Regions from separate parts of the Pectobacterium cacticida genome, predicted to be linked through region 2. Evidence: predicted binding sites of a transcription regulator. Region 2 holds the regulator's gene; the other holds the start of a gene.
What was found. Region 2 encodes PhoB, which activates phosphate uptake and scavenging genes when phosphate is short. Its sites were predicted from a motif close to CTGTCATAAAACTGNCNNAT; they were not measured.
Positions count from the first base shown of each region.

Region 1: the regulator PhoB is predicted to act here: its motif matches at 3,146-3,165, upstream of pitA (inorganic phosphate transporter PitA).

Region 1 covers NZ_CP133656.1:3,984,180-3,992,546, reverse strand. The annotation lists gene eptB (kdo(2)-lipid A phosphoethanolamine 7''-transferase) at 1-1,214, shown strand, start outside; tRNA gene RFN81_RS18150 (tRNA-Pro) at 1,362-1,438, shown strand; gene RFN81_RS18145 (NAD(P)/FAD-dependent oxidoreductase) at 1,733-2,968, opposite strand; gene pitA (inorganic phosphate transporter PitA) at 3,237-4,742, shown strand; gene uspB (universal stress protein UspB) at 4,828-5,163, opposite strand; gene uspA (universal stress protein UspA) at 5,828-6,265, shown strand; gene gdhA (NADP-specific glutamate dehydrogenase) at 6,556-7,899, shown strand; gene rsmJ (16S rRNA (guanine(1516)-N(2))-methyltransferase RsmJ) at 7,983-8,367, opposite strand, start outside.
Region 2 covers NZ_CP133656.1:925,568-933,934, forward strand. The annotation lists gene RFN81_RS04380 (methyl-accepting chemotaxis protein) at 1-432, shown strand, start outside; gene rdgC (recombination-associated protein RdgC) at 491-1,420, opposite strand; gene RFN81_RS04390 (AAA family ATPase) at 1,563-5,246, opposite strand; gene sbcD (exonuclease subunit SbcD) at 5,243-6,487, opposite strand; gene phoB (phosphate response regulator transcription factor PhoB) at 6,787-7,476, shown strand; gene phoR (phosphate regulon sensor histidine kinase PhoR) at 7,504-8,367, shown strand, end outside.

The sequences.
Region 1 (8,367 bases), 1.1 Mb from region 2:
AATCGCCGGGAAAGCGATTAACCCCCTTTTTAGCTCTTGTCGTCGTGGTGGCGCTGGTATGGATGCCGCTCCGCTATATGGACAACATTCAGTCGAAATCCGAACGAGAATCTACTGTGGATTTGCCCAGTTATGGCGGCGTAGTTGCCCACTCTTATCTTCCCTCTAATTGGTTATCCGCATTAGGACTATTTGCATACACCAAGTATGACGAGAGTCAGGATTCTTCTAATCTCTTCGATCCGGTTCAGCATTTTACTTATGTTGCGCCCAAAGGCATCGATGATACCTACGTGATTTTTATTATTGGTGAAACAACCCGCTGGGATCATATGGGGCTGTTAGGCTATGAACGGGATACGACGCCGAAATTATCGCAAGAAAAAAATCTGGTCGCTTTCCGTGGCCAATCTTGTGATACCTCGACCAAGCTTTCCATGCGCTGTATGTTTGTGCGCGAAGGGGGGACGGAAGACAACCCACAGCGAACGTTAAAAGAACAAAATGTCTTTGCCGTCATGAAAGCGCTGGGTTTTACCTCTGAACTGTTTGCTATGCAAAGTGAAGTCTGGTTTTACAACAGCATTGAGGCCGATGATTACGCTTTCCGTGAAATGATTGCATCAGAAAAACGCAATGACGGTAAACCGGTGCAGGACATGTTGCTGGTTGATGAAGTGAAAGACTCGCTGGCACGCTACCCTAAAGGTAAGCATTTAATTGTGTTGCATACAAAGGGCTCTCATTATCTGTACTCTATGCGTTATCCCCGTAGCTATGCGCGCTATCAGCCGGAATGTATGGGGGTCGATGCCTCTTGTACGCGTGAGCAACTCATTAACGCTTTCGATAATAGCGTTCTCTATACCGATAGCTTTATTGATAGCGTGATCGATCAGGTGCGCGATAAGAAAGCGCTCGTATTTTATGCTTCCGATCATGGTGAATCGATTGATGATAATTACCATTTTCACGGCACTCCACGCCAAATGGCTCCGCCTGAGCAATTCCGCTCACCGATGATGGTATGGGCTTCGGATAAATTTCTTTCTACAAACGAGAATCTACAGGCATTTGCACAGTTGAAAGCGCAGCAGCGTGTTGGCAAGACACATCGCCACGTAGAGTTGTTTGACTCAATCCTTGGATGTTTGGGATACACATCACCTGACGGCGGCATCATCCCTAAAAATAATTGGTGCTATAGAATGTGAATCTCAAGGAAGGGGGCAGATTTTGGTTGCTCGTATAGAGATTTTGGTAACTCGTATAGAGAGTAATAACGTGATTTTGTGGTCGAAATCCTTTTGCCAAAAAGGGATTGACGCTTCAATTGGGGCGCAGTAATATGCGCCCGCATTCGGTGAGTGGCGCAGCCTGGTAGCGCACTTCGTTCGGGACGAAGGGGTCGGAGGTTCGAATCCTCTCTCACCGACCAAATCGGCTTTCGGTAGGTATCGAACATTGCCGGAAAAGAAGCTGTAAATCCTCCATTCAAGTGTTTTTTTATCGTAACGACACCCATCATCATAAAATAAACCACGTCATATCTGGTCTTCTAACCTCAGTGATGTCGTACACTTTTTTAGCAATCTGGTGAAAATCGGATACGACAACTTTTAGTACCGTATTATCTTTCCTGTATCCGTTTTTCAGCGAAAAGCCTGACGTGTAGAAAGATGGACCGCAGACTGATATGGCGATTTCTATTGATGTTTTCTAAATCTGGTTTTTAAATTTGCTTTACTTTATTTAGGTTACCCAGCGGTAGCGCCTGTGCGCAGGCCCACGCTGAGCTCCACGCCCATTGAAAGTTATAGCCGCCAAGCCAGCCAGTGACATCGACCACTTCACCGATAAAATACAACCCCGGCACGGCGGTGGCTTCCATGGTCTTGGAGGACAGTGCGCGGGTGTCAACGCCGCCAAGGGTTACCTCGGCGGTGCGGTAGCCTTCTGTGCCATTGGGTTGTACACGCCATTGTTGCAGGCTGTGTTCAATCCGTGTTCGCTGCGCGCCATTAAGCTGTTTGAGCGTGATATCCGGTAGTTGCCCTAATGCTTGCAGGCATTCGATCAGCCGTTTGGGTAACCACTGTGCCAACGTGTTTTTCAAACTCTGGTTAGGATGAGCGCTGCGTTCGTCGTTGAGGATCTGGGTGATATTGTGGTCGGGTAAAAGGTTAATAGTGACAAATTCACCTGCCTGCCAGTAACTGGAAATTTGTAAAATTGCAGGGCCGGAAAGTCCACGATGAGTAAAGAGAATGTTCTCACGGAAAGTTGTGCCGTTTTCTGCGGTAACTATGGCAGGCACGGAGACGCCGGAAAGCGTTTGCAGTTGTTCCAGCAGAGGCTTGTGCAGCGTGAATGGCACCAGAGCCGCACGGGTCGGCAGGACGTTGATGCCAAACTGTGCCGCAAGCTGGTAACCAAAGGGTGTCGCACCCAGTCCGGGCATCGACAGTCCACCGCTAGCGACAACCAGCGAGGTGCAGTGGAATGATGCCCCGTTGCTTAATCGGATGGAGAACCGTTCGCCGGTTTTTTCCACTGAAGCGACATCGCTGCGCAGACGAACCGTGACGTTAGCGCGTTCGCATTCTGTCTCCAACATAGCCACAATTTGCTGCGCAGAATCATCGCAAAAGAGTTGGCCGAGCGTTTTCTCGTGGTAGGCGATGTGATAACTGTCTACCAGGTTGAGGAAATCCCATTGGGTATAACGCGCCAATGCTGACTTACAAAAGTGAGGGTTGTCAGATAGATATGCTGATGGTTCGACATACTTATTGGTAAAATTGCAGCGACCGCCGCCGGACATCAATATTTTCCGACCCGCTTTTTTGCCGTTATCAAGCAGCAAAACACGTAACCCGCGTTGCCCCGCCTGTGCCGCACAAAACAGGCCCGCTGCGCCGGCGCCAATAATGACGGCGTCAAACCGTTCCTCTCTGCATTGATCCACTATGCATCGCTCCAATAGGTGATTAAATAGCCGCTGCTTGATGAGCCATAGGGCGGCAGATTGTAGTGTTGCTTGTTGTTCGATACCAGCGTAACCATTTGCATGTTTTAGTAAAAATATATAATCATTTGATTTTTATAGGTTAAGTGTTTTTGAAGACTATCGGAGACCTACAGTAAGTCAAAAAAATGTCATATTTCGCTTTTCCCAACCCCTGCTTGTCACCGATAATGCGCCGCGTTCATGACCACTAAATGGCCTAACGTTTATGCTACATTTATTTGCCGGACTGGATTACTACACCGGCCTGATGTTGATATTGGCTTTGTTGTTTGTACTAATGTACGAAGCCATAAATGGTTTTCACGATACGGCGAATGCCGTTGCCACTGTTATTTATACCCGCGCCATGCGCGCAGAGTTCGCTGTTGTGATGGCAGGTATCTTTAACTTTCTCGGTGTATTGCTGGGCGGCCTGAGCGTGGCCTATGCGATTGTTCACCTACTCCCCACCGATTTATTACTGAATGTGAGTTCAGCACACGGTCTGGTCATGGTGTTTTCCATGCTGCTGGCCGCCATTATCTGGAACCTCGGTACGTGGTATTTCGGTATACCTGCTTCCAGTTCTCATACATTGATCGGTTCCATTATCGGTATTGGTTTGACCAATGCGTTACTGACAAATACCTCCGTTGTTGACGCGTTGAATATCCCGAAAATGGTTAGCATTTTCCTCTCGTTATTACTCTCGCCGATAGTGGGGATGGTGATCGCCGGTTTAATGTTATTGCTGATGCGCCGATTCTGGAACAACAGTAAAAAACGTAAACGCGTGCATCTGACGCCAGTCGATCGTGAGAAACAGGATGGTAAACGAAAGCCGCCTTTCTGGACGCGTACCGCGCTGATTTTGTCGGCGGTTGGCGTGAGTTTCTCTCACGGTGCCAACGACGGTCAGAAAGGTATTGGCTTGATTATGCTGGTGTTGATTGGCGTTGCGCCTGCCGGTTTTATTGTCAACATGAATGCATCGGGTTATGACATTAGCCGCACCCGCGATGCCGTAATCAACTTGCAGGACTATTACAAGCAGCATGGAGAGGCGCTGGCGCACGTTATTGACCTGTCTCCACCGGTTATCCCTGCGACGGAAAACACGATTCCTGGTAGCAATCAAACTGAGTTCCACTGCGATAGTTCACGCGTGATGATAGCGATTGAACGTGCGCAAAATATGCTAAATAACCTGAAAAGTTATGACCAGTTGAACCCGGACGATCGTAGTCGCGCGCGCCGCCTGCTGATGTGCATCGCAGACACGATGGATCGGGTAATTAAACTGCCTGAAACGTCCGGTGATGATAAAAGCTATCTGAGCAATCTGCGTAAGGACATGCTACAGACGGTGGAGTATGCGCCTCTTTGGATTATCGTAGCGGTCGCGCTAGCGCTATCGATGGGGACGATGGTGGGCTGGAGACGCGTGGCGGTCACCATTGGCGAGAAGATTGGTAAAAAAGGGATGACCTACGCGCAAGGTGTGTCGGCACAGGTAACCGCGGCGCTATCGATTGGCGTTGCCAGCTACACGGGAATGCCGGTTTCCACTACGCACGTCTTGTCCTCGGCGGTGGCCGGTACGATGATTGCGGACGGCGGCGGCGTACAAAGCAAAACGATTAAAAGTATTCTGCTGGCCTGGGTATTGACACTGCCTGTTTCGATGCTGATGTCTGGTACGTTGTATTGGCTGGCGTTAAAGCTGATTTAGCCTCTGCCCCATTAGCACTATTTTACTTGCCAAAGAAAGGCGATTCCGTGGGGATCGCCTTTTTACGTTAGGGGCTGTACATGCCTCAATACCCGATGGCCATGGCGACCAGACTAATGACAATCAGGCCAAACAGGGCGGTTGTGAGCAAGAATTGTCCCCGTACCCGCTCACAGCGGCGGATAAATTCCGGGTCATGATGGTCAAGATAGCGCTGTGTGTAGAGGTAGCGCATCAATCGCATTTGTTTACTTGGTTGGCCGTGTGACGTAAAGAACCCGCCGCCATCGACGTATTGATAAAGTAAAGGGTCGCAGTCACGTAAGATTAGCAGTAACACGCGTAACGAAGAGTAGTATCTCGCCATGTTAATGATGCAGACAATACATAGGGCCCAGAAAAGTGCAAATGTACTAATCATGCTTCCCTCCCGGTCATTCTATTTGTCAGATAGGATCGCCATTGATTATCGTCACCCACTGTTGACCAGTGATAAACATTACGATTATCGATGATGATTATCTGCGGATGATTATGCCACGCGCTTGCGCTTGATTTTATTGTCATTCGGGTAACCATAACGTCATGGCTAGCCCCGCCCTTGCAGGGCGTAATGGATGAACCCACCACTCCCTGATTAATAGTGTAGAAGAAGATTGTTCGTTTGTGTCGGAACGGCTAACGCAGCCGATGGAAAGGACAATATGCAACAAGACCATGCCCTTTCCAGAAGGCGAAATGACACCTTCGGGCCTGAAAGACGCGGTTTCAACTACACTTAATAAGAGAATTAACTGGTTGAGCCAGAGAATCAACAGGTTTGAAAACGGGTTGTGATCGACTGAACAGTCCGATGATGTTAACGGATGCTATCGTATCTCCGTGATACATGAGGTGGCTTGAGGTTGGCATTGCCTGGCTCATTTCCGAGCCTGACCCTGAAACGTTAGCGTGTCTCATGGCGCTAAGCGCTAACTTTGTCATGCAATCCGACGCACTTAGGGTATACCATTTTCTTTTGAATAGCTGATTGGCAAGAGAAATCGCTGCCGACCCTTAATTAGTCTTACGGAAGGAGTCTTATTATGGCTTACAAACACATCCTTATTGCTGTTGATCTTTCCCCAGAAAGCAAAGTGTTAGTGGAAAAAGCCGTTTCAATGGCAAAACCGTACAACGCGAAGGTCTCGTTAATTCATGTTGATGTCAATTACTCCGACCTCTATACGGGGCTTATTGATGTTAATCTGGGCGACATGCAACAGCGTATTTCCGAAGAGACGCAGAATGCATTGAAGGATCTATCACAAAACGCCGGCTATCCCATCAGTGAGACGCTGAGTGGTAGTGGTGATTTAGGTCAGGTACTGGTTGATGCGATCAGGAAATATGATGTCGATCTTGTGATGTGTGGCCACCATCAGGACTTCTGGAGCAAACTGATGTCTTCGGCGCGCCAACTGATTAATACCGTCCATATTGATATGCTCATCGTGCCATTGCGTGATGATGAAGACGAATAAAAATTAGTTTTTTTTGCATTTTTTTTCAATGACGCAGGCATCGCTTTTAGGCGATGCCTTTTGTTATATAACAAAAACTTATGGCAGAATTTCCTTCTTAATTCCGTAAAAAACCACTCCTATCTCATTGGATTATAACGTTTATCTAGAAATAAAACGCTTGCTTAAATGCCCGGCGACAATGTTATAGTCCAAAGGACACAACATCATTTTCCCTATCCCATAAGCTTTTGCGTGTCTAAAAATAAAGAAGCAAAAAGGGAGCTTGTTCATTCAATCAGGAGCTGTTCATGGCACAAATCGTATCCCTGGCGAGTTTTCTTAACGCGGTTCAACAACGCGATCCGCATCAGCCCGAATTTCTGCAAGCCGTAAACGAAGTTTTTTCCACTCTATGGCCTTTCTTAGAACAAAACCCCCACTATGCGGATTACAGCCTGCTGGAACGATTGGTCGAACCTGAACGCGCTATTCAGTTCCGCGTGGCGTGGACTGATGATAAAGGCCATGTACAGGTGAACCGCGCCTGGCGTGTCCAGTTCAGTTCCGCGATCGGGCCATATAAGGGCGGGATGCGTTTCCATCCGTCCGTTAATCTGTCGATACTGAAGTTCCTTGGGTTTGAGCAGACGTTTAAAAATGCGTTGACGACACTCCCCATGGGCGGCGGCAAAGGTGGCTCGGACTTTGATCCGAAAGGGAAAAGTCAGGGCGAAATCATGCGGTTTTGTCAGGCGCTAATGACGGAGCTGTATCGTCACCTGGGCGCGGATACCGATGTTCCGGCGGGCGACATTGGCGTGGGCGGGCGCGAAGTGGGTTTCATGACCGGGATGATGAAAAAACTCACGAATAACACTGCCTGCGTCTTCACCGGAAAAGGGCTGTCGTTTGGCGGTAGCCTGATTCGTCCGGAAGCGACAGGCTACGGTCTGGTTTACTTCGCCGATGCGATGCTGAAGCGCCACGGTCTGGGCTTTGAAGGAATGCGTGTGGCGGTGTCCGGCTCGGGTAATGTGGCGCAATATGCGATTGAAAAAGCGATGGCGCTGGGCGCGCGGGTGATCACCGCGTCCGATTCTAACGGTACGGTCGTGGATGAAAGCGGGTTTACCCCGGAAAAACTGGCGCTACTGGAAGAGATTAAAAATCAACGCTATGGCCGTGTGGAAGATTATGCGCGTGAAGCAAAGCTCGCCTACCTGGCGGGTAAAACACCGTGGGATGTGCCGGTAGATATCGCGCTGCCATGCGCCACGCAGAATGAGCTGGATTTACCCGCGGCGCAGACGCTGATCGCTAACGGAGTCAAAGCGGTGGCCGAAGGCGCCAATATGCCGACCACGATCCCGGCAACTGACGCGTTTCTGGATGCGGGCGTGCTGTTCGCACCGGGGAAAGCGGCTAACGCCGGTGGCGTGGCGACATCTGGGTTGGAAATGGCGCAAAATGCCGCCCGCTTAAGTTGGGCGGCGGATAAGGTCGATGAAAGTTTGCGCCACATCATGCTAGAAATTCACAATGCCTGCGTGCAGTACGGCGGTGAAGGCAAACAGACGCACTACGTGCGCGGCGCCAATATTGCGGGGTTTGTCAAAGTGGCTGACGCGATGCTGGCGCAAGGCGTTGTATAATTTCCGCCTGTAGCCCGTCACTCGGTATGAGGTATCCCTGTCGCGCTATGGCGGCAGGGGCATCAGTTGCGTGAGTGACTACGTCAGAGGGGAAGGTAGAAATCGAAGCGGTGGTTCTTCGTTGCTAACATCGATTGGGCGGGTACGCCCGCCAGCGGCGGTGCGTAGTCAGGGCGTTTAACCACGACACGTTTTTTCGCCAGTGCGCGCGCGGGTGCCAGCAAGGCGTCGGCATCATCATCCGCGCCCACCAGCGATTGAAAAACCCGCATCTCTTTCTTTACCAGCGCTCGCTTTTGCTTATGTGGGAACATGGGATCGAGATAAACCACATCTGGCGGCGGCGTAATCTCACGCAGCGCGGTCACGCTTGACGCGTGCAACAAAACCAGCCGCTCCCGTAACCACGTGCCGATTTCTGTGTCCCGGTAGCCGCGTTGCAGCCCATCGTCTAATAATGCCGCCACC
Region 2 (8,367 bases):
ACTAACATTTTAGCGCTTAACGCAGCGGTAGAGGCGGCGCGGGCAGGCGAGCAGGGCCGGGGCTTCGCCGTTGTTGCGGGAGAGGTGCGTAATCTGGCACAACGTAGCGCGCAGGCAGCGAAAGAAATTAAAGAGCTGATTGAGGCAACGGTTTCAAGTGTGACATCCGGATCGGTGCAAGTACGCCAGGCAAGTGACAAGATGAATGAAATTGTCGGTGGCGTTTCCACGGTGAGCACGGTGATGTCTGAAATCACACATGCGGCGGATGAGCAAATGCGCGGCATCAATGAGATCAATAAGGCGGTCGCGCAATTAGATTCGATGGTGCAACAAAACGCCGCACTGGTACAAGAATCGGCGGCCGCGTCGGGGGCATTGCAGTCCCAAGCCGAAGAATTGAATGCCGTAGTTGGCGCGTTCCGAGTCTAAGTTCCGCTGCCGTATCGGTATGAGCCCGCATCCCGTTAGCGGGTCATACCCAGGCGTATTAACGTTGGGCTTCGCCGCCCAACGCCTCAATCAGGTTGGCGATCAATGCCGCTAGTTCGCTGGTCATCAAAATGAAATCAGCATCAAACCGTTGGGCAAAATCATCCCGGTCGATATCATCGTTCTGTTCACGCAATGTGTCAGAGAATTTCAACCGTTTTAGTGAACCGTCCTCGGACAAAACCAGTTGAATGCGTTCCTGCCAGTCCAGCGCCAGCTTGGTGACGACTTTTCCTGCTTCAATATGTACGGCGATTTCATCGCAGACCAAATCCTGTTTTTTACAGCGGATAACCCCACCGTCTTCCAGGATTGCCTGCAATTCTGCCTCATCCTGTAGTGTAAACCCGGCGGGTGGTTCGCCTGAGCGCACCCATTCGGTTAGCGTTAGCTCAATAGGCGTTTCCATAGTCAGCGGCACCACCGGCAACGATCCCAGCGTTTTGCGTAGTAGCGCCAGCGTATCCTCTGCTTTTTTTGCGCTGGCGGCATCGACCATAATCAAACCATTTACCGTATCGATCCACAGCCAAATCTGGCTAAAACGGCTGAACGCGCGTGGAAGAAGGCTATGCAGCACTTCGTCCTTTAGTGAATCCTTTTCGGTTTTTTTGAGCTTACGATGCTGTTCGGCTTCCAGACGTTCGATTTTGGCCTGAAGCGTTTGCTTGATAACCGGAGACGGCAGAATCTTTTCTTCTTTGCGGGCGCAAATGACAATTTGCCCATTAACGGCGTGCGTTAATGCATCGCTATGGGAGCCCATTGGCGAAACCCAACCCGTTTTCATCATATCCTGGCTACCGCACGGACTAAATGCGAAGGCATTGAGGCGTTTTTCCAGCTCATCTATAGATAAACCGTTACCCTTGGACAGCGTGCTGTCCTGGCTTAGGCGGTAAATCATTACGTTTTTAAACCACAACATGGTGTTATCCCTGACTGGGCGCGCTGGTTGGCACGCGGGTTTGCAATATTGCGCGCATGATAACGAATTCGAAACCGTAATGTAGAATAAAAATGCCGGGAGTCAGCGGAATTCTCACCACGTTTTGAAGACGGATCACGGTCTATACGGCGTAGTGTGACGCTAACCGGCTGATACCCAATCCGTTAACTTTCTGTACGTTGATTTGCACGGGAATGCGTTCTTTCATGGCTTCAATATGGCTAATGACGCCGATAGTTTTCCCGGATGCATTCAGGTTATCCAGCGCATCCAGCGCAATATCCAGCGTCTCGGCATCCAGCGTGCCAAAGCCTTCATCCAAAAAGAGCGAGTCAATGCTGGTTTTATGACTAACCAGATCGGATAACGCCAGCGCCAGCGCCAGGCTGACCAGAAAACTCTCACCGCCGGATAGCGTTTTGGTGTCGCGTTCGGCATCAGCCTGCCAGGTATCCATCACCAATAATTCCAGTTCGCCGCCGGGCTTACGTTTTAGCTGGTAACGCTCGTGCAGGCGTGCAAGCTGGAGATTGGCGAGATAAATCAGATGGTCCAACGTCAACCCCTGAGCAAACTTGCGGAATTTATCCCCTTTACTGGATCCGATTAACGAATTTAACGTTTCCCAGTCATCATACCGTTGCTGGCTTTGGGCGATCTCATTGAGCAAGGTTTGTTGGCTCTGGCGCTGTAGCCGATCGTCAGCCAATTGGCGTTGAAGTTCACCCTGTTGTCGCAGATTGGTTTTCAGCGTTTCATCCTGCGTCACCAACCGTTGCTGTATCGCTTCTTGCGTGATGTCTTCCGTCAGAGAGGCTGGTCGTTTTTGTTGCTGTTCAAGGAGCGCCTGTTCAGCCTGCTGCCGCAGCGCCGTTGCCTGCTGCAAGTGCTGATACAGTGTTTCCTTAAGTTCCTGCAATGTCTGGCGTTCCTGTTCATCAAGCAGCGCATCGAGAAAGGTGGTTTCATCAATGAAAGTGCTTTGCTGCAACGCCAGAGTAAAGCGTTCGGCCGCACTCTCATGCTGGCGTGTACACTGGTCATATTGCTGCTGCGTGCTAGCCAGCTCTCCCGTCAGACGGCTTAACGCCGTTTCGGTTTGCTGTCGAGCTGATAGGGCTAGCCTCAGCGCATCGTCGTACTGCTGGCTGGCTCGCTGTAGCTGTTCGCGCACGGTGGCGATTTGTCTGTCCCCGAACAATGCCTGCCGCGCCTGTTGGTTTGCACTGAGCAACGCAAGGTGCTGTTCCAACTGCTGTTGCTGCGTTTGGCATTGCTGTTTTGCTTCGGTCACGTTGTGATTCAGATGCTGTAGGTCGCTTTCCAACGTGGCTAACAGAGGAATTAAGCGAGATTGCTCCTGCTCTTTGGTTTTCCAGTCTTGCCATTCTCTGTCACGCTGAGCCAGCCAGCCATCCTGTGTGTCAGCGTCTGGCAAAAGAAGCCCCACCGTTGTCAGCGTCTGCGTGATGTCCTGAGTATGTTGTGCGATCTGCTGATGCACGTTTTGCAGTGATTGATCGATCTCTTGTTGCGTAACGCTTAGCGAGGATTGCTGCTGGATATTCAACGCGATCTTCTGCTCGAGTTCTCGCTGTAATGCCTCTGCGGCAGTCAGTAAATCCTTACTTTCCTGCCACTGTTTTTGCAATTGCTCGCGTGCGGCAATCTGCTGTCGAATGGCCTGTTCTTCGGCTTCACGCTCTGTAAGCCAGACGGCTATTTCGTCCTGCTGTTCCAGCGAGTAGGTAACTTGTAAGCGCTCACTGACATCTTGCCATTGTTGCAGCAGAGCCTGATGCTCGCTATCGCATTGAGCAAGCTCCAATTGCAGCTGTTCCCGCTGCTGTAAGCGTGCGTTCAGCTCAGCAGTGGTGTTTGCCAGCGCGATGGTTAACTGGTTCACCTCCTGTTGTAGTGCCGTCAGACGCCGTTGCGTTTCAGACGGTTGCAATGCCTGATAGCGCTCGATGGCGGGGTGCTCCGTTGAGCCGCATAGCGGGCACGCCTCTCCCGCCTGTAGCCGCTGGCGTTCGGCTTCCAGCTTAACAATATGCATTTCCTGCCGATATATCGTTTCCAAATCGGCCAGACGCTCGCTGCGTTGCTGATGTTCAGACTGCTGCTGTTTCTGCAATATTTCTAACTGGTCGATATGGTCTTGTGTCTCAACGAGTTTGGCGAGATGTTGCTGCTTGCTCACCTGAAGGCGCTGGTATTGGTCGCTGACGGTGGCGAGTTGCCGACATATAGCCTGCTGATCCATGAGCTGATTAAAGCGCTGGTACAGAGCGGAAAGTGGCTGGTGCGCATCCTGAAGTTGCCGCGTTTCATCATGTTGAGTGAACAGCTGGCGCACAGCATTAACGGCCTTTTGTTGCTCACGCAACTGTATCGCCAGCTTGTCGGCTTCTTGCTGCCATGCCGTCGACTCTGCCATATGCTGTGCCTGTTTGTGGTTCAGCTTTTGTCGATCGTCCTGCAACTGGCGCAACTGGCGAAATTGGGTACGCCATAGCGGTAACAGCTCTCCCCATTGCTGGTGATGTGCGTGTTGCTGGCGATAAGATTGGATCTGTTCAAGCTGCCGCTTAGCTTGCCGTTGTTCTGCGGCGACCTGTGTTTGTTTAGACTCGTTGGCGTGCAGGCGAGCCTGCGTTTTTGCCAGTTCATCCTGCCGCTGGTTTTTTTGCTGTTCCAGCATAGCAATGCGCTGGTCAAGCGGCACGACCTGCTCGTTGATCAAACGCTCTTGTTCCTGCCGCTCTCGTTTATGTTTGCTAACGTCTTGCTCCGCCTTTTCCTCCTGCTGGCGCAGAGTAGTTAACTCACTTTGCTTATCGGCCAGCGATCGGGACAAGTGCTCAATCCGCTGGGCGAGTGCCAGAGACTCCTGACGGTAGCGCTCTTTTTCCTGATGTAGCGGTCTCAGTTTTTCTGCCGGTTCGTTGTTGGCTAATTTGTCGAGCTGCGATCTGGCCTGCTGGATGGCGGATTCGGCGCGCGTATGTTGCGCCTGCGCATGCGTTACCCTCGTTTGCTGCAGCGTCAGTTGCTCAAACCAGCGCAGCGCAGTCAGTGTTTGCTCACGTTCGGCGTTGCGCTGTTGCTCCTGTTGCGTCAGTTCGGCAAGCTGATTTTCTATCTGCTGGCGTTGTTCATCGCTCAATAATTGAATACTGAGTGCGCGCGTCTGTAACGTGTTCAATGCGACGCTGGCTTGTTTGTGCTTGTCATAAACGCGTTCGGAAATCAGGCCGTAGATATCTGTACCCGTTAATTCTTCCAGAAGTGCCGCCCTATCGTCCGCCTTAGCGTTGAGGAAGGCGGCAAATTGTCCCTGCGATAACATCATAGATCGCGTAAAGCGGCCGAAATCCAACCCGGTGAGCTGTGTGATCATGTCTTTTTTGTCATTCAGCTTTTCACACAGAATTTTACCGCCTTCAATAAGCGCGAGTTCGGCCTTGGGAGACTGTAAGTTGCCATCAGGCGCATTTCTTGCCCTACGTTGGCTCCAGAAGGCACGATATCCGACGCCTTTGACCTCAAATTCGACCTCGGCAAGGCATTCTGCGGTGTTACGCGTCATCAAATCATTCTGGCTGGCGGAAAGCAGCCCAAGGCGTGGCGTCTCGTGGTATAACGCCAGACAAATGGCGTCGAGTAGCGTCGTTTTCCCGGCGCCTGTCGGGCCGGTAATGGCGAATAGAGCGTTGCTGGAAAAAGGCTCCTGCGTGAAATCGATCTTCCATTCGCCTTTCAACGCGTTAAGGTTTTTTAAGCGCAGGCTGAGAATTTTCATTCGGCAGCCTCGCTATTTTCTAATTCGTTAATAACCTGATTAAACAGCGTGCGCATGCGCTGTTGGCAACCATTTTCCAGGTCGGCCTCCATTGCCAGACGACGTTCAAAAACGTCATAAACACTTAATTCATTCAGCGTTTCCTTATCCTGTCGGATAATCGCCTGCATACGTTGTTCACGTGCGCGCCGGAGTCGAAGCACCTCGACAGGCAAGCCCTCGGTCATGGCCTGAATGCGTTTCTGCATGTCGCTCAGGTAATCCTGCGTGTTGAGTTCGATATCCAGCCATACCGGTTTATCCCCTTGATAGGTTTTGAAAGCGGTGAGCCGCTGCTCAATGTCGCGCAGACTGCCTTTCATCAACAGCATCGGCTGGGTCACGGGGATTGGCAGGGTATCTATCTGTATCCGTGGCGGTGTTTTCGACAAATCATCGGCGGTGAAGCTGACCAGACAGACTGATTTCTCACTGTTGAGTTCATCAAAACTGAGCGGGATGGGGGAACCGCTGTAGCGAATATGCTCACTTTGGGTTACGCGTTGCGGCCGATGAATATGGCCAAGCGCGATATAATCTGCGGGAGGGAAAGCCTGGGCAGGGAAAGCATCGAGCGTGCCAATATAGATGTCACGCACAGATTCGGAGGCGGTCGCGCCAATGGTCGTCAGGTGCCCGGTTGCAATAATCGGTAGCGGCAGGCCGAGTTCATCACGTTTTTGGCAAGCCAGTTGGTAACTGCGCTGGTAGTGCGTCGTAATCGCTTCCTGAAGCGCGAACTGTTTTTCATCGCCTGATTGCCCGGCTTTGCTAGTGAGCACATCTCGTGGACGCAAATAAGGAATTGCGCAGAGCAGGGCGCCGGGTTGATGCTGACGGTTTTCCAGTAACAGCACCTGTTGAGCGGGATCATCACTGGCGCTGGCAACGACCTGCGTATTCAGGCAGGCCAGTACATCACGGGATTCGTTTAACATCGCCACCGAGTCATGGTTTCCACCGAGAATGACAAGCTGGCAGCCTGTTCGCTGTAGTTCAACGACAAAGCGATAGTACATTTCTCGCGCATAGCTAGGGGGGGAACCGTTATCAAAAATATCCCCCGCGACGATAACAGCGTCGACTTCATGTTGAACCACCTGGGCAATGAGCCAGTGCAGGAAAGCCTGATGTTCCGCGGCGCGGCTTTTGGAATAAAAATATTGTCCTAAATGCCAATCGGCGGTGTGGATAATGCGCATTGGGCTCTCTCAATATTTATACGATAGGCATTGTCATTATTCATTATGCGAATTGCGAATAAGGAAACGCCTATCTCGTCGCGATAGTGATCTGTCATCGTCATGCTACGATTATATAGAGCAAGGGTGATGGCTGTCGCGCGGGGAATTGAGCGTTTGCAATGCGGCTCGAAAAACAGGATGTCTAGGGTGCAATAGCCTACAATGAGAGGTCAGGCGTTTTTCATAAATCTGTCATAAAACTGACGCATAATGCCTCCGCCTGCTAACAGCGACGATGATTAACGACAGGATTAACGATGGCAAAACGCATATTAGTCGTGGAAGATGAAGCACCAATCCGTGAAATGGTTTGCTTTGTACTGGAGCAAAATGGCTATCAGCCAGTTGAAGCTGAAGATTATGACAGCGCGGTAACGCAGTTGTCGGAACCCTTTCCTGATTTGGTGCTATTAGACTGGATGCTGCCGGGTGGTTCGGGCTTGCAATTTATCAAGCATATGAAGCGGGAGGCGCTGACGCGTGATATTCCGGTGATGATGTTGACCGCCCGCGGTGAGGAAGAGGACCGTGTGCGCGGGCTGGAAGTCGGCGCGGATGATTATATTACCAAGCCGTTTTCGCCCAAAGAGTTGGTTGCACGCATCAAAGCGGTTATGCGCCGCATTTCGCCGATGGCGGTGGAAGATGTGATCGAAATGCGTGGATTAAGCCTCGATCCTTCCTCGCATCGCGTGACGACCGAAGAGCTTGCGTTGGACATGGGGCCGACGGAATTTAAATTGCTGCATTTTTTTATGACACACCCCGAGCGTGTTTATAGTCGGGAACAGTTGCTCAATCATGTGTGGGGCACTAACGTTTATGTAGAAGATCGAACCGTCGATGTCCATATTCGTCGCCTGCGTAAAGCGCTGGAAACCAGCGGGCATGACAAAATGGTGCAAACCGTTCGGGGAACGGGTTACCGTTTTTCAACGCGTTACTGAGGTGGTATTCACCGGAGAAATGTTAACGTGCTAGAGCGTTTATCCTGGAAAAGGCTAGCATTGGAGCTGGCTTTTTTTTGTTTGCCTGCGGTGCTACTGGGGCTGATTTTTGGCTATCTGCCCTGGTTCCTGCTGGTCGCCGTACTGAGCCTGCTCTGCTGGAATTTTTATAACCAGTTGAAACTATCCCATTGGCTGTGGGTCGATCGCAGTATGACGCCGCCGCCCGGCCGTTGGAGCTGGGAGCCGCTGTTTTACGGCCTTTATCAGATGCAATTACGTAATCGCCGCCGTCGCCGCGAACTGGCGCTTTTAATCAAACGATTCCGTAGCGGTGCCGAATCTTTACCCGATGCCGTGGTAATGACTACCGAAGACGGGACCATCTTTTGGTGTAATCATCTGGCGCAGCATCTGTTAAGTTTCCGTTGGCCGGAGGATAACGGTCAAAATATTCTTAACTTATTACGTTATCCCGACTTTACCAATTACATGAAGGCGCAGGATTTTAGCCGCCCTCTCACACTGCAATTGAATAATTCCCACCATGTTGAATTTCGCATAATGCCGTATTCCGCAGGGCAGTTACTGATGGTGGTACGCGATGTTACGCAAATGCACCAGCTTGAAGGCGCCAGACGTAACTTTTTCGCTAATGTCAGTCATGAGCTGCGAACGCCGCTTACGGTGCTGCAAGGGTATTTGGAAATGATGCAGGAAGATACGTTGGATGCGGCGTTGCGAGGGAAAGCGTTGAGTACGATGCAGGAGCAGACTCGGCGGATGGACGGATTAGTTAAACAACTGCTAACGTTATCCCGTATTGAGGCGGCTACGGCGATTGATCTAAATGAAAAAGTAGATATTCCGCTGATATTGCGCGTATTGCAA